DNA from 4 places in the Pseudomonas sp. H1_D05 genome. Region 3 is predicted to be linked to each of the others. Evidence: riboswitches for the same ligand, from Rfam matches in the RefSeq annotation. Region 3 holds a riboswitch; each other region holds the start of a gene.
What was found. Region 3 has a riboswitch for cobalamin ahead of AB4O11_RS20585 (ABC transporter substrate-binding protein). Riboswitches for the same ligand answer to the same signal wherever they lie in the genome.
Positions count from the first base shown of each region.

Region 1: linked by a shared signal. The riboswitch ahead of AB4O11_RS21300 (TonB-dependent receptor plug domain-containing protein) and the one ahead of AB4O11_RS20585 (ABC transporter substrate-binding protein) in region 3 are both predicted to bind cobalamin.
Region 2: linked by a shared signal. The riboswitch ahead of cobO (cob(I)yrinic acid a,c-diamide adenosyltransferase) and the one ahead of AB4O11_RS20585 (ABC transporter substrate-binding protein) in region 3 are both predicted to bind cobalamin.
Region 4: linked by a shared signal. The riboswitch ahead of cobW (cobalamin biosynthesis protein CobW) and the one ahead of AB4O11_RS20585 (ABC transporter substrate-binding protein) in region 3 are both predicted to bind cobalamin.

Region 1 covers NZ_CP162825.1:4,708,313-4,712,521, forward strand. The annotation lists gene AB4O11_RS21300 (TonB-dependent receptor plug domain-containing protein) at 1-1,765, opposite strand, end outside; cobalamin riboswitch at 1,858-2,063, opposite strand; gene AB4O11_RS21305 (LysR family transcriptional regulator) at 2,110-3,003, opposite strand; gene AB4O11_RS21310 (zinc-binding alcohol dehydrogenase family protein) at 3,114-4,121, shown strand; gene AB4O11_RS21315 (L-dopachrome tautomerase-related protein) at 4,170-4,209, shown strand, end outside.
Region 2 covers NZ_CP162825.1:3,735,651-3,739,859, reverse strand. The annotation lists gene cbiB (adenosylcobinamide-phosphate synthase CbiB) at 1-130, opposite strand, end outside; gene bluB (5,6-dimethylbenzimidazole synthase) at 127-777, opposite strand; gene AB4O11_RS16900 (cobyrinate a,c-diamide synthase) at 774-2,156, opposite strand; gene cobO (cob(I)yrinic acid a,c-diamide adenosyltransferase) at 2,153-2,764, opposite strand; cobalamin riboswitch at 2,846-3,075, opposite strand; gene AB4O11_RS16890 (hypothetical protein) at 3,239-3,823, shown strand; gene AB4O11_RS16885 (PQQ-dependent sugar dehydrogenase) at 3,890-4,209, shown strand, end outside.
Region 3 covers NZ_CP162825.1:4,547,488-4,551,696, reverse strand. The annotation lists gene phnX (phosphonoacetaldehyde hydrolase) at 1-235, shown strand, start outside; gene AB4O11_RS20590 (Ppx/GppA phosphatase family protein) at 583-1,518, shown strand; cobalamin riboswitch at 1,561-1,754, shown strand; gene AB4O11_RS20585 (ABC transporter substrate-binding protein) at 1,899-2,912, shown strand; gene AB4O11_RS20580 (FecCD family ABC transporter permease) at 2,921-3,925, shown strand; gene AB4O11_RS20575 (ABC transporter ATP-binding protein) at 3,922-4,209, shown strand, end outside.
Region 4 covers NZ_CP162825.1:5,498,338-5,502,546, reverse strand. The annotation lists gene AB4O11_RS24785 (hypothetical protein) at 1-501, opposite strand, end outside; gene AB4O11_RS24780 (2OG-Fe dioxygenase family protein) at 501-1,253, opposite strand; cobalamin riboswitch at 1,604-1,815, shown strand; gene cobW (cobalamin biosynthesis protein CobW) at 1,915-2,988, shown strand; gene cobN (cobaltochelatase subunit CobN) at 2,992-4,209, shown strand, end outside.

The DNA of each region.
Region 1 (4,209 bases), 160 kb from region 3:
AGTTACCGTACTCGACTTGCTTCGAGCTTTTGATGTCGCGGATATAGCGGATCGCACCGCCGGCGCCCCACAGGCGATTTTCCGATTCATAACCCACGCGTGAACGGGCGAAGAAGCTCGGGATATCGTTGAGGGTTACACCGCTGCGCGTTTCGGTGAGGTTGCGGGTCATGTCCGCTTGCAGGCTCCACTGATCGTTGAGCGCGAGTTTGGCGTCGGCCTCGAAACCGCGCATACGCACCTGGCCTTCACCGTTGACCCATTGAATGTCGTCGAGGGTGATCAAGTCGTCGATCTTGCGTTTGAACAGGGTCACGCTGGCGCTGAATTCGCGGTCGAGCAGAAAGCCTTTGTAGTCGACACCCAGCTCCGCATTGCGGCTTTTTTCCGGCTTCAGGTTGCGATTGCCGATCTCGTCGCCCGGTTCATTGACGAACAATTGCTCGGCGTTTGGCAGTTTGTAGGCGCTGCCGTACTGGCCGCGCACCGACCAATTGTCATTGAGGTCATACAGCGAAGTGAGCATGCCGACGGTGGCACCATCGCCACCGCTCATGGCTTCGTGACGCACACCGATGCTCGGGTGCCAGTCGGGCAGGGCGTCGATCTGCGGGCGCAGTTGCGTGTAGAAAGCGTGGGCTTCGGCCTTGTCGTTATCGATGATCAACACATCATCCTGGCCCTTGAACCATTGATTGTCGGTGCCAAACACCAGTACATGATCGCCGGGCAATTCAGCCTTGCCTTCGGCCTGCACACCCCAATCGGTGAAGCCCCAATAGTCATTGTGGTTGATGACCTTGGTGCCGCCGCCGGCGACGTTGTTGACACGCGTGTAGCGGGTGTCCCAGTCGTTGATATGGCCTTTGACGAAGTAGCTCAGGCGCTCATTGACGGTCTGCTCGAAGGTCGCTGTGGCGATCTGCTGCACGCGGTCGTTAGTGGTCTTGTGGTTGTCGACCGGGCGGGCGAAATCGAGGTTGGCGTCGGCGTATTGGTAAAACAGCTCCAGCCGCGAATCATCGCCGAATGACTGAATCGCCTTGCCGCCGAACGTGGTGACTTCGTAGGCGCGATCCTTGCCGGAATCGTTTTTCATGTCGCGGTTGCGATAGGGCTGGTAACCGTCGGAGACGTTATGGCTGACGTACGCCAGCAAACCGAGGTCGCCGAAACCGTTAGTGAAGATATTCTCGACGCGGGCGTCTTCGGTGGTGCCGCCAAAGCTGTCGACGCCCAGATTCACCTCGCCGGCGGCTTTGCGCGATTGCGGGCTGCGGGTGACGATGTTGATCACGCCGGACACGGCCTGGGTGCCGAACAACAGGCTCTGCCCACCCTTGAGCACTTCGATGCGTTCGATGGCGTTGGCCGGCAGAGTGTCCAGATAGAGGCCGCCGTACAGGCGATTGTTCAGGCGCACGCCGTCGAGCAGGATCAGCGTGTCGTCGTTGCGCCCGCCGAGCAGCGAATACGTGCCGTAGTCGAAAGGGCCGTTTTTCGGCGCCACATACAAGCCTGGAATGAACATCTGCATCACCCGGCTGACATCGGCGCTGGGGCCGGCGCGTTCGATCTGCTCGCGGCTGACGATTTCGACCTTGCTGCCGAATCTGGCCATCTCGGCGACGGTGGTGGATTCCACTGACGGTGCAGTAACGATTTGTTGATTGAGTTCCAGCGGCGCGTCGTCGGCCAGTAGCAGCGGGCTGAACAGGCAGCCAAGGAACAGGGTTGGAGCAGAAGTGTTGAAAGGTCGAATCATTGTCTTCTCGAAAAGGATCTTCGCAGAAGAGCATGCAAGAGAAGGCATCGCGCACAGCCAATACCGGCCCATGCCCGCCCACCGCAGGATTTTGCCAAACGAAATTCCAGGCCGGTCTCCGGGCTCGCGCGTATCGAGGTTTTCACCTTCCCATGGCCGTCTGGCCACAGTGGTGTATTGAAAACATCACGCGCATACCGTTGCGGGGGCAGCACCGGACTTGTTCGAAAAGAACGTACCGGTTTCCCGTTTCACCCCATGCACGGCGGCATGGGACACCTGAAACTGGCCGGCATCTGAACATTCGAGTAGCGTCTCGTCAATGCGGCAACCACCAGGGGGAGCTATTGGATACGTTCCAGAGCGACAAACTGGCCACTCAACCACGCATAAAGCTGAGACACCGCCGGGGTGATCTGCTTGCGATGCGGGCACACCAGACTCAACGGTGAGGCATTGCCGGGAAAATCCTTCAGTAGCACGACCAGTCGCCCTGCGATCACGTCTGCACTGACGTCCAGCCAGGATTTGTTGGCGATGCCTTCGCCGCTCAACGCCCAGCGGCGCACGATGTCGGCGTCGTCGCTGAACATCGGTCCCGAGACCTGGATCGTTTCACTGCCCAGACTCCACTTGTCGTAGATCCGGCCGCCTTGCTGGTAGAGCAGGCAAGCGTGGTTGTGCAGATCATCCGGCGTTCGCGGGTATCCGTGGCGCTCCACGTATTCCGGTGCGGCGACCAGCACCCGCCGGTTCCACGGTGCCAGCGGCAGCGCCACGTAGTTGGCATCTTCATTCGAGCCGTATCGAATCGCCACGTCTACCGGGTCACGAAACAAGTCGGCCATCTGGTCCGACAGGGAAAAGCGCAAGGTCAGTTCCGGGTGCTGGCGGCGAAACAGTGTGAGCCACGGCAGCAAAATGTTGCGCCCCAGATCGGACGGCGCCGTCACTTGCAACACGCCGCGCAACGTGGCGTTTTCACCGCGCAGGTTTTCCTTGCCTTGCTTGAGCGCCTCCAGCACCGAGTGGGCGGTGGGCAAGTATTGCTCGCCCTCGGCGGTTAATCGCAGGCTGCGGGTGGTGCGCGCAAACAGGCGCACGTCCAGCTCACGCTCCAGACGCTTGATCGCCGCGGCAACCTGGCCGGGCAATAAATCCGCCTCATGGGCGGCAGCGGTGAAGCTGCCCAGCGCGGCGCTGCGGGTGAACAAACCAAGATCATCGATGCGGATCATTTTCACTCCTGCAGTGAAAGTGTTGGCGCATTCTGCTGGTTTTTCTTTGTGCTTGGGAAGTCGAAGATGGCGGCAAGCGAGCACATCAGCTCTTCAGACAGCGAGTTTCCATGAAAGCCATCACCTTCACCCAACACGCTTTGCCCATTGAAGATCCGCAATCGTTGCAGGACATCGACCTTCCGGTGCCAACTTCCGGCCCCCGGGATTTGCTCGTAGAAGTTCGTGCGGTGTCGGTCAATCCGGTCGATACCAAAGTACGCGCCGGCACTTTCACCAAAGAACCGAAAATCCTCGGCTGGGATGCCGCCGGCATCGTCCGCGAGGTCGGGACTGAAGTGACGCTGTTTCAGCCTGGCGACGAAGTGTTCTACGCAGGCTCCCTTGCCCGCACCGGCAGTTATAGCGAATTTCACCTGGTGGACGAGCGAATCGTCGGGCACAAACCGCGTTCGTTAAGTGCTGCGGATGCCGCGGCATTGCCGTTGACGTCGATCACCGCCTGGGAGCTGTTGTTCGACCGTCTCGGTGTCACCGAAGGTTCAGGGCAGGGCAAGTGCCTGTTGATCACGGGGGCAGCGGGCGGCGTCGGTTCGATGCTGGTGCAATTGGCCCGACAGTTGACGCAGCTGACCGTCATCGGCACCGCCTCGCGGCAGGAAACGGCTGACTGGGTCCGGCAATTGGGCGCGCATCACGTCATCGATCACAGTCAGCCGCTGCTCGCACAGTTGCAGGCACTGGGCATCGACGAGGTCAGCCATGTCGCCAGCCTGACCCATACCGAGGAGCATTTTGCGCAGCTGATTGAAGTGCTCCAACCACAAGGGTGTCTGGGCGTGATCGACGATCCTGAAAGCCTCGACGTAATGCCGCTCAAGCGCAAGTCGCTGTCGCTGCACTGGGAGCTGATGTTCACCCGTTCGCTGTACGAAACCCCGGACATGATTGAGCAGCATCACCTGCTCAATCGCGTCAGCGATCTGATTGACCAGGGCATTTTGAAAACGACCGTCGGTGAACATTTTGGCGCGATCAACGCGGCAAACATGCGCCGTGCCCATGCCTTGGTCGAGAGCGGCAAGGCCCGAGGCAAACTGGTACTCGAAGGTTTCTGATTTCATTCATTCAGACGGGCCTGCACGCGGGCCGGTCAGGAGCAGCTCATGCGTATGAAAAAGCTTTCTGCTGCATTGGTCATGGTCA
Region 2 (4,209 bases), 810 kb from region 3:
CACCAGCGTTGAAGCGTTGCTCGATGCGCCCGGCGAAATTGCCGAACGCCACCAGCGGATGCCAGCGTTTCGGTTCACCCAACAGCGCATCCAGCGCCACTGCGGCGACACTCAACAACGCCACACTCATTGACTCACTCCCCAATAATTTTCGTACAGCAACTCATTGAGCGGCCGCGCCTGCGCCCACCCTTCGAGTACCAGCATCGGCGCCGGATAGAATTCCTTGACCGGCCCCAGGCATAAAACCGCCAGTGGCTTGGCACCCTCGGGCAGCTTCAGCAGATCCGCCAACGCTTGCGGCTCGAACAGCGAGACCCAGCCCATGCCCAGGCCTTCGGCGCGCGAGGCCAGCCACAGATTCTGGATCGCGCAGGACAGCGAGGCCATGTCCATTTCCGGCAATGTACGGCGACCGAAAATGTGCTTTTCGCGATTATCCATCAACGCGGCGACCAGCACTTCGGCGCAATCATTGATGCCTTCGACCTTGAGCTTCATGAACTCGTCACTGCGCTCGCCGAGGGCTTCGGCTGTGCGGATGCGTTCTTCTTCCACCAGATTCTGGATCTGCCCGCGCAGGCTGCGGTCGCTGATGCGGATGAAACGCCAGGGCTGCATCAGGCCGACGCTTGGGGCCTGGTGGGCGGCTTCCAGTAGTCGGCGCAACAGCTCCGGTTCGACGCTGCCGCCGGTGAAGTGGCGCATGTCGCGGCGTTCGGCAATGACACGGTAAACCGATTGGCGCTCGGCTTCGGAGAATGTGTTGTCGGTCATGGCCTCTTCGCGAGCAAGCTCGCTCCCACAGGGGATTGCATTGCTTCAGTCACCACCGTTTCAACTGTGGGAGCGGCCTCACGGTCTGGTGCAAACAATGCGGCAATCGCACTCGGATTCGACGGGAAATAGAAGTGCACATAAGACGCCGTCATCCGCCCTTCCCGATAAACCGCCTCGGCGCCACGCCCACCATTCGGGCTCAAACCCCGCGCAATCGGCGCCAGTTCGGTAGTCGTCAACGAATGATGATATGTGTGCCCGCGCAACGAACCTTCCGGCAGATCCACCGCTTGCAACGCCAACGCCGCCAGACGCTTCTGCATCACCGCATCGCCCTTAAGCAGCCCGACCAATTCAGCGCGGGTGCCTTCAACGTCAGTCAACGAATCGAGCAGGTACAGCATCCCACCACACTCGGCGAGCAACGGCTTACCCGCCGCGTGATGCGCGCGAATCGCCTCACACATCGCGGTGTTCTGCGACAACGCAACGTGGTGCAGTTCCGGATACCCACCGGGCAAATACAGGCTGTCCGCTTCAGGCAATTGCGAGTCGCGGATCGGCGAGAAGAAACTCAACTCGGCGCCCATCGCCCGCAACAGATCGAGACTCGCGCCGTAGGTGAAAGCAAACGCTTCATCACGGGCGACGGCAATTCGCATATTCTTCAGCAACGGCTCGACAGCGATCACGTCCGGTGCGGCAAACTCCACCGCCGGTGGCAGCGCTACCTCACAACTGCTGGCCAATGCATCGGCGGCGGCGTCGAGACGCACATCGAGGTCATTCAATTCACTGGCCTGGACCAGACCGAGATGGCGGCTCGGCAATTCGATGCCAGTTTCTCGGGACAACGCGCCGTACCAGCGCAGACCTTCGGTGAGGCTGCCTTCGAGCAATTGCGCATGGCGCAAGGTGCCAACGCGGTTGGCCAACACACCGGCAAACGGCAGATCTGGCTGATACTTGGCCAAGCCGAGCGCCAGCGCACCAAAGGTCTGCGCCATCGCCGTCCCATCAATCACCCCGAGCACCGGCACGCCGAAGTGCCGCGCCAGATCGGCGCTGGACGGCGTGCCGTCGAACAGGCCCATCACGCCTTCAATCAGAATCAGATCCGCCTCGGCGGCGGCTTCCCACAACAGACGACGACTTTCCTGCTCGCCGACCATCCACATGTCCAGTTGATACACCGGCGCACCGCTGGCGCGCTCGAGAATCATCGGATCGAGAAAGTCCGGCCCGCATTTGAACACGCGCACCTTGCGCCCCTGATTGCGATGCAAACGGGCGAGCGCGGCGGTGACGGTGGTCTTGCCCTGACCGGAGGCCGGCGCGGCGATGAGTACCGCCGGGCAGTGACGTGGTTGATTCAAAGTTCGACGCCTTTCTGCGCTTTGATGCCGGCCTGGAAGGCATGTTTGAGCATGCCCATTTCGGTGACCGTGTCGCCCATCTCAATCATTTCCGGCTTGGCCGCGCGACCGGTGACGATCACATGCTGCATCGGCGGACGCGCCTGCAGATCGCTGAGCACCTGATCGAGATCGAGGTAGCCGTGCTTGAGGGCGATGTTCAATTCGTCGAGCACCACCAGACCGATCGACGGATCACGCAGCAATTCGCGGGAGACCGCCCACGCGGCTTCGGCGGCGGCGATGTCACGCTGACGATCCTGGGTTTCCCAAGTGAAACCTTCGCCCATCACGTGGAAGCGCACTTGCTCGGGGAAGCGTCGGAAGAACAACTCCTCACCGGTGCTGTTACGGCCCTTGATGAACTGCACCACGCCGCACTGCATGCCGTGGCCCATGGCACGGGCGAGCATGCCGAACGCCGAGCTGCTTTTGCCTTTGCCGTTGCCGGTCAGCACCAGCACCAGGCCACACTCGTCAGGCGAGTTGGCGATGCGTTCGTCGATCACGGCTTTTTTGCGCTGCATACGCGCCAGATGGCGTTCGTCGCGCTCGGGGGAATCAGTCATGGGGGAGCTCTCCGTTGAGGCTGGATAACGGCGGGCAGGCACAAGAATAGACGGCAAAAAGCCTGGCATCGCCCACCGTGATGCCGCTGGATGGATCAGGCCGGTCTCCGGGCTCATGAGCGGCGCATGCCTGACTGCGCGCCTTCCCGCTTCTTTCGAGGCAGTGGCTCAAGGCGCAGTTTTCACTCATTTACCGTTGCGGGGGCAGCGCCGGGATCGTGGTGGTTCTTCGTGCGAAGACAACCCTCACCGGCTTCCCTGTTTCACTCTGTCGACGCAGGTCACAGAGCACCTGAAACAAGCCGCGAAGGTTAGAGGGTTGGGGGTGGAGCGTCAATTAAAGAGGCGGCCATCGAGCGAATAACTGCCGCCGATCACTTATCTGCCGCCAATCTTGTGCCACACTGATACAAATGATATCAAAGAGCCATGCTTTTCTCGAAAAGCCCACTACAACAATAAAGGATGATGACGATGCAAGGCATGATCATCAGCAACCCGCGCCTGGAATTCCTGCGCCCGGTGCTTGAACGCTGGTTTGACTGTATCGACCGCTACAACGCCGTGCGCGGCGACAGCGACACCCCTTACTGGCATGACGAGAAAGCCAATCTCGGATTGCTCTCGGCGGCGGCCTGGATGGCTGAGCTGGTCACTTTGAACGACACTGCCACGCGCAAGCAGAACGAAGAAGGCGAGCGCAATGCCCGCGCCGATCTGTTTCTCGCCGGTGCCGAAGACCGCGCCTTTATCCAGGCCACTCAGCGCTGGCCAAAGGTTACCAACCTGAATCTGACTCAAGCCCTGCTGGACATCACCAACGACGCCAAACGCATCAGCTACGCCAGCGACCTCAAGCTCGGCTGCCTGTTTGTCGCGCCACAAAAAACCCAGCACAGCGCCAGCCCCGAAGAACTGCAGGACATGGTCGACGACCTGCAAAAGGAACACACCTGCGCGGTCGCCTGGTATTTCCCCTACGCCTACCGCAAATTGCGCAGCGAAGCCGGCAACTATCACCCGGGCATCGCCGTGCTGTTCAAGGAAGCCCGCGGCTAAACAGTGGAACCATCGGGCTTGCGCCCTCCTCTATGATTAGGAATGCATTCATAGGGAAGATCAGCAATGCGCAAGCCCCAGCTCGTTTTTGTCATCGCCTTCGCCGGAGGGCTCGCCGCCTGCGGTGAATCCTCCAGCCTGCAAGTCACCGACGGCACCGGCCCGTCACCCAAGCTGCCCGAACCGAACAAGACCCTGATCCCGACGGTGAACATCGCCCCGGCAATCGGCTGGCCCGAGGGCGGCAAACCGACTGCGGCGGCTGGCACCCAGGTCGCGGCATTTGCCGAAGGCCTCGATCATCCGCGCTGGCTCTATGTGCTGCCCAACGGCGATGTGCTCGTGGCGGAAACCAATGCCCCGCCAAAGCCCGATGACAGCAGTGG
Region 3 (4,209 bases):
CGCCGCCGGGATGTGGACGGTGGCGTTGACCTGCTCCGGCAACGCACTGGGCCTGACCTATGAGCAATACAAGGCGTTGCCGTCGGATCGACTGGCGGAAGAACGCGCGCGGATCGGCAAGATGTTCGCCCCTTCGCGCCCGCACTACCTGATCGACACCATCGCCGAGCTGCCCGAAGTGATCGAAGACATCAATGCGCGCCTGGCCCGGGGCGAAACTCCACAGTCCTGCTGATTGATCGTCCGCACCCTGCGCTGATCGTTCCCACGCTCTGCGTGGGAATGCAGCCCGTGACGCTCCGCGTCACTGGACGCGGAGCGTCCCTAGAGGCGTTCCCACGCGGAGCGTGGGAACGATCAACAGCCAAATCGCGGGCAAAAAAAAGCTGCCAAAACTGGCAGCAAAAACTTTAAGAACACGCGATGTATTGACCTCAGCATAGACGCCGGATAATGACAGTGTCGTGACAGTCGCAAATTCATTCAATCGCCCCGCCCCCGTCATCAGGATGTCATCAAGATCACGGCAGAATCCTCGCAAACCGTCTTGAGCCTCGCGACGGATGCTCTGCAAGGATTCCCATGAAAGACGACGCCTCGCTGTTTGCCGCCATCGACCTGGGTTCTAACGCCTTTCGCCTGATGATCGGCCAGTCGGTGCGCAGCCGCAAAGGCTTGCAGATTCAGGAAGTGAAAACCCTGCGCGAACCGGTGCGCCTCGCCGAAGGCTTTGATGGCGGCGCACTGGATGCCTTGGCACTGGATCGCGGCTGGCAGGCGTTGGCGCGGTTCGGCAAGAAGCTGCGCGGTTTCGAGGCCGGCCGGGTTCGTGCGGTGGCCACCAGCGCGGTGCGTGAAGCGGACAACGCGCAACTGTTTCTGGCCAGTGCCGAGCGGCATCTGGGCTTTCCCATCGACGTCATTTGCGGCCATGAAGAGGCGCGGCTGGTCTACGCCGGCGTAACTCACGCCTTGCCCAGCGCCGACGACCTGCGCCTGGTGGTCGACATCGGCGGCGGCTCCACCGAGCTGATCCTCGGCCAGGGCTCACAACCCTTGTTAACCGAAAGCATCGCCATCGGCAGCGGCACCTTGAGCACGCGATTCTTTCGCGGCGGCGATGTGTCCGCCGGCGCGCTACAGGAGGCCGAACGCTTCGCCATCCTGCAGTTTGAAAAAGTTGCCCGGCGCTACCGTGCTCAGGGCTGGCAGCAAACCATCGGCTCTTCCGGCACCGCGCGCATGCTCGCCAAAGTACTCAAGACCAATCGCCTCAACGACTTCGGCCAGGACGGCATCACCTACGGCGGCCTGCTGCGCCTGTCGCTGCTGTTGTTGAAGGTAAACAACGTGCAACAGCTCAAGCTCGCAGGCCTGCAACCACACCGCCAGAGCATTCTGCCCGGCGGTCTGGTGTTAATACTGGCGGCATTCAAAGTGTTCGGTATCGCACAAATGCTGCCCTCCGAACCGGGCCTGCGTCTGGGCGTGTTGCACGGTTTGATGAGCCAGCACTAATCCTCGCCGCAACAGATTCGTCTCCCCTTCGGCGGCTTGATCGACTACCATGCCGCCGCTGGTTCCCGAACGGGACTAATAGGGAATCCGGGGTGCTTGCACAGCATTGACCGGAACTGCCCCCGCAACTGTAGGTGCCGAGCCTGCTCCACGACTGCCACTGGGTGAATCCCGGGAAGGCCGGAGCCAGGCGATGACGCATCAGTCAGGAGACCTGCCGGCACAGTGATTACTAACCGGCGGGGTGTCCGGGAAGGACATCGTGCCGTGCGCGTCTTCGTTGGCTGCTCGGCCTTGCGCTGTTTTCCTGACCGCGTTCGATGGTGTGTTTCCAGACCGTACTCTCCCGCTCCCCGTACGGTTCCCCTGGAGACTGCCCCATGCTGCTGCCCCGCATCGCCACCCTCATTACCGGCCTGAGCCTTGGCGCCCTGGCGCAGGCGGCACCGACTGTCTATCCACTGACGGTCGAGAACTGCGGCAGCACCCTGACCTTCCAGTACGCACCGACGCGCACCGTGACCATCGGCCAGGCCGGCACGGAGATGCTCTACGCCATGGGCCTGGGCGACAAAGTCGTCGGCACCTCACTGTGGTTCAACAATGTGCTGGCCAAATACAAGGCACAAAACGACCAGATCGAGCGCCTGGCTGACAACGAGCCGAGTTTCGAATCGGTAATCGGCAAGCGTCCGGAACTGGTCGCCGTGGAACTGGAATGGATGGTCGGCCCGCAAGGCGCGGTGGGCACGCGCGAGCAGTTTCATGAACTGAAGATTCCAACGTACCTGCTGCCTTCCGATTGCGAAGCCAAGGACAACCTCGTCGGCGCCGATGGCACGCGACTGGCGCCGTTTCGCATCGAGACGATTTACAAAAGCGTGAGCCAACTGGCGCAGATCTTCGATGTTCAGGAGCGTGGCCAGCAGCTCAATGATCAACTCAAGGCGAGTCTCGCCAAATCGATTGCCACCGCCCAAGGCAAACAGCTCAAAGACGCCAGCGCGCTGGTGTGGTTCTCCAGCGCACAAATGGACATCGAGCCGTTCGTGGCCGGGCACAAAGGCGTTCCCGATTTCATGCTCAGCACCCTCGGCGTGCGCAACGTGGTGGCGTCCGATGAGGAGTGGCCAACCGTCGGTTGGGAAACCATCGCCAAGGCCAATCCGACCTTCCTGGTCATCGCGCGCATGGATCGTCGACGTTTCCCCGCCGACGACTATGAAAAGAAACTCGCCTTCCTGCGCAGTGATCCGGTGACGCGCAACATGGACGCGGTGAAACACAACCGCATCATCATTGTCGACGCCATGGCCCTGCAGGCGAGCCTGCGCATGTTCGAGGGCATTGAGCAATTGGCCACGGCCATCAACGGCTATGACCTGTCGCAATGAGTGCCAGCCTGATCCGCACGCTCCTGGCCCTGGCGACCCTGTTGATTGCAGTGGTCGCCGGCGTGGCCATCGGTGAAACCTCGATTGCACCGGACGTGGTGTTGCAAGTGCTGGCGAACAAATTGTGGGGCGCCGGGCATGTCCTCGACCCGATCGATGAAGGCATCGTCTGGAACTACCGCCTGACCCGGGCATTGGTCGCGGCCGCATGCGGTGCAGGGTTAGCGACCTGCGGAGTGATTTTACAGTCGCTGCTGCGCAATCCGTTGGCCGATCCCTATCTGCTGGGCATTTCTGCCGGCGCCTCGACCGGGGCGGTGATGGTCGCACTGCTTGGCGTAGGTGCCGGGATCATCTCACTTTCGGTCGGTGCCTTCGCCGGCGCGGTCACGGCGTTCGTGCTGGTGATTGTGCTGGCGCGGGTCAGCGGCTCGGCCAGCGGTACCGGGCAGATCATTCTCGCGGGGATTGCCGGTTCGCAGCTGTTCAATGCGCTGACAGCGTTTCTGATCACTCGCTCGGCCAGCTCCGAGCAGGCGCGCGGGATCATGTTCTGGTTGCTGGGCAATCTTGGCGGCGTGCGCTGGCCATCGGTGTGGCTGGCGGTGCCAGTGGCCGTATTGGGGTTGGTTGTCTGCCTGTGGCATCGGCGGGCGCTGGATGCGTTTACCTTTGGTGCGGATTCGGCGGCGTCGCTCGGCATTCCGGTGCGGCGTGTGCAGATTCTGCTGATCGGTTGTGCAGCGCTGGTGACGGCAGTGATGGTGTCGATTGTCGGCTCGATCGGTTTTGTCGGTCTGGTCATTCCTCATGCCGCGCGTCTGTTGCTGGGCACCGGTCATGCGCGGTTGCTGCCGGCCAGTGCGTTGGGTGGCGCGGTGTTTCTGATAGCCGCCGATGTGCTGTCGCGCACACTGATCAAGGGCCAGGTGATTCCGGTCGGGGTGATTACCGCGCTGGTCGGCGCGCCGGTGTTCGCCTTGATTCTGGTCGGCCGCAGGTCGGCACGATGAACAGTGTCTTGAGTTGTTCCGGCCTGAGCTTCAGGGTGCGCGGCGCCGAGTTGCTCAACGGTGTCAGCCTTGAGGTTCAGCGTGGCGAAACCCTGGGCATTGTCGGGCCGAATGGCGCGGGCAAATCCACTCTGTTGAAGTTGCTGGCCGGGCTGCGTGAACCGAGCGCTGGCCAGGTGCTGCTTGAAGGTCAACGCCTGGGCAAAATGGCTCGACGGAGCATTGCGCAAAAGCTTGCGGTGGTTGAGCAACAAGCTGATACCGACGATGGCATTCGCGTGTTC
Region 4 (4,209 bases), 950 kb from region 3:
ATCAATTTGTCCGTCAGCCGTCAGTTTCAAAAAGACGCTGTGCCGGCCCATCTTCTGCACCAGAGGCCCGGTTGCGAAATGCCCGCCACTTTCGGGCGCCAGTGATAATACGCAGTCGCCCGGCTCGGTCAGGGCGGCCAGCACGCTCAGCGTGCAGTGCACGCCGGAGAGCACACGGTATTCGACGAACGGCGCGTTGAACATTGCCTGCACGGCTTGGGTCGCCAAAGCCTTTAATGTTTCGACTTCGGGGAAGTGTTCGACCTGCATACCATTGAATTCGGCGGCATAGCATTGACCGTCAATGGCCTGTGCATTGAACAAGTAACGCTCGTAATGGCGATTCTGTCCTAGCGTGCGTGCAGTCTCGGACAATATGTTTTCATTGGCGGTCAGCGATAGTGTGGAAGTTCTTCGTGCGCACGCCTGTTGAAACTGTTCAATGATGAAGTTATGCGCGAGTGGGGTACTGACTGAAAGTGCATGAGTCGAATGATTCATTAGTAGTCCGCCAGGTCGAAGTCGATAATCAACATATCGCGACTGCCGCGATCCGAATTAATGCTCGATGTTTGCAGTGGGGAAACTTCATGCAGAAGTATTCGGTCATTCAAGACGACGGTTTCCAGATAGTCAGTCAAAGTTGCACTGAATACTTGGCCACCTTCTTCATCAAATATCCGGCTTTCGCCACCGATGACATGCTGACGTTGAATCAGGTGTTGAAAGACAAAATCGTGCCCGTCGCGATGTCGGCCCTCAGGAGTGGCCTGGCCAGCATTGCCTTGATCGCAGAGGATACGGAACTGATGGCAGGTCACGAGCCAGTCGCGCGGGCCCAGCGCCATGTCCAGCAGTGCCAGGTCGGCGGCCAGCAGTGTCTGTAGAATCGGGGAGTCAATGAACGTCGCCTCGCAGCGGGTGTAGGTGCGCTGCACCCCGCCCAACAGCGGGTTGTCGGTCTCGGCTTGAAAAAAGTGGCAGTCTTGCAGCGCCGTCCACTGGCGTTCCCGTTGGCGATACTGGAACTTGCAGATGCGTCGTTCGCGAAGACCGTTCTCTGCGCTGAGATACGCATCGGTATGCAAATGCTCCCAGGTCGCATTGAATGCCCTGCATGCTTCGCGTCCCAGCAGCGCAACATCCAATGCTGGATAGTGGGCACTGTGCGCATAGTGGCAATTGCGCAGTAGTTCGGAAAGTTCCTTTAGTCCGGCATCACTTGATAGCCGTAACGCGTTACCGGCACTCATGTTGTGGATACCCATGGGTGCAGGAAAGAAATAGGCAGGATCAAATACTGATAATAATCAGCCATGCAAGAAATCCTTTCTTGAGAGACTCATAGTCCTTGTGCGAACTCATCGTTCATATCTTGTATTGATTTATCAATTTGGTTTTTGTAAAGATATGTAATCGAATGCGCGCAGCCGCTCTATTTCAGGGTTTAACCCGGTGGTGGTTTTTTAATTTAACGGATAGGGCATGTAAGACATAACTTACAACTACTTCTTAAGTGAGAAGTGTTCGCGATCATTAGATGAAAAAGTTGCTGTCCTTATAACCACAATGATCCAGGCGTTGACCCGCCTGCCGTGCATGCGTAGCCTTGCGCATTCGAGGTTCTCCGGCGTGTGCCGGAGCTAAGAAGGGAACGCGGTCAATGCCGCGGCTGCCCCCGCAACTGTGAACGGTGATGTTCGCTGCCACGCCACTGCCAGCTCAACTTATGAGCCCGCGGGAAGGCGCAGCCAACGCCAGGCCCAGCGCCTGAACACCGTCAGCCAGGAGACCTGCCTCGTCACAGATTCTCACTACAACCGGGCGGGGTGATCCGGTGGCGAACTCTCCAGGCACGCACGCGCGTTGCCGGTTCTCGTCCCGTATGCCCGCCGCTTGCCAAAGGGCATACCGATGAAAACACTGGCCAAACTCCCCGTCACCATCGTCACCGGCTTCCTCGGCTCGGGCAAGACCACGCTGCTGCGGCACATGCTCGACAACGCTCAGGGCCGTCGTATCGCGGTGATCGTCAACGAGTTTGGCGAGTTGGGCATTGACGGTGAAATCCTCAAGCAATGCACCATCGGTTGCACCGAAGAAGAAGCCACCGGTCGCGTTTACGAACTGGCCAACGGCTGCCTGTGCTGCACCGTTCAGGAAGAGTTCTTCCCGGTGATGCGCGAACTGGTTGCCCGTCGCGGCGATCTCGACCATATCCTTATCGAAACCTCGGGCCTGGCCCTGCCAAAACCGCTGGTACAAGCCTTCCAGTGGCCGGAAATCCGCAGCGCCTGCACCGTTGATGCGGTGATCACCGTGGTCGACAGCCCGGCCGTCGCTGCTGGCACTTTCGCCGCGTTCCCGGATCAGGTTGATGCCCAGCGCAAACTCGATCCGAACCTCGACCACGAATCGCCACTGCACGAACTGTTCGCCGATCAACTGGCCAGCGCCGACCTGGTGATCCTCAACAAGGCCGACCAGACCAGCGCGGAAGATCTCGCTCGTGTCCGCGCTGAAGTCGCCGAAGAGCTGCCGCCAGCAGTGAAAATCATCGAAGCCAGCAACGGCCGTCTGCCGCTGGACGTGCTGATTGGCCTCGGCGCCGGCTCCGAGGAACACATCGACAGCCGCCACAGCCATCATGATCACCACCACGGTGAAGGCGATGACGACCACGATGACCACGATCACGACGCCTTCGATTCGATCTCCATCGAACTGCCACAAGCCGACGAAAGCCTGCTGCTCGACGCCCTGACGCAACTGGTGGTCAAGCACGGCATCCTGCGCGTCAAAGGTTTCGCCGCGATCCCGAACAAGCCAATGCGTCTGCTGATCCAGGGCGTGGGTACGCGTTTCGACAAGCATTTCGACCGTCAGTGGGGCGCTGATGAAGCGCGCGTCACGCGTCTGGTGTTGATCGGTCAGGAGCTCGACGCCGCGCAACTCGAAGCGCAACTGCGCGCTGCGCTCAGCGTTTAAGCCATGCACCTGCTCAGGACTCAGCCCGGCGGTTTCGTCTCCGATGACAACATTGCCGACCTTGGCCAAACCCCCGCCGAGCTGGTAATCCTGTGCAGCGGCGATTCCAGTCTGGCGCTGCTCGCCGAAGCCGCGCAGCAGTTGCCGGAAGATTACCCGAGCCTGCGTCTGGCCAACCCGATGCAGGTGCAGAATCACGCTTCGGTCGATTTGTACGTCGATGAAGTGCTGCGCCACGCCAAGGTGATTCTGATCTCGCTGCACGGCGGCATCGCCTATTGGCGCTACGGCGTCGAGCGTCTGATCGAACTGTCCGAGCGCGGTGTGCAGGTGATTCTGGTGCCGGGCGATGACCGTCCTGACCCGGAACTCAGCGACCTGAGCACCGTCAACGCTGTGGATCGTGATCGCCTCTGGCAATTCCTGCGCCAGGGCGGACTGGGCAATGCGCTGGACTTTTTCCGCTGCCTCGCCAACCGTTGGCTGGCTCGCGATTACGTCTGGGAAGAACCGCAGGCGCTGCCGCGCACGGCGATTTACCACCCGAATAAAACCAGCGCCGCACTGAGTGACTGGCAAGCCGATTGGCTGCCTGCACATCCGGTCGCGGCGGTGTTGTTTTACCGCTCGCATCTACAAGCGGCGAACACCGCGTTCATCGATGTGTTCTGCCAGCGCTTGCAAGCGGCGGGGCTGAATCCGCTGCCGATCGCGGTGGCCAGTCTGAAAGAACCCGGCTGCCTGACGGTGGTCGAGGACTGGCTGGACGAGGTTGAGGCAGGGGTGATTCTCAACACCACCGGGTTCGCTCAATCCAGCCCGGAAGCGCCGCATCTGCGACCGTTTCGCCGCAATATCCCGGTGATCCAGGCAATCTGCGCGCAGGACAACGAGCCCGGCTGGCGCGACAGCGAGCAAGGCCTGGGTCCACGGGATCTGGCCATGCACATTGCCTTGCCGGAACTCGACGGGCGCATCATCAGCCGACCGATCAGTTTCAAGGATCTGGCCTGGCGCAGTGAGCGCAGTCAGTCCGATGTCGTCTGCTACCGCGCGCAACCTGAGCGCATGGATTTCGTCGCTGAACTGGCGCGGCGCTGGATTGATCTGGCGCAAGTACCAAATGGCGAAAAACGCATCGCATTGATCCTCGCCAACTATCCGACCCGTGATGGGCGCATCGGCAACGGTGTCGGTCTCGACACGCCGGCGGCGGCGCTG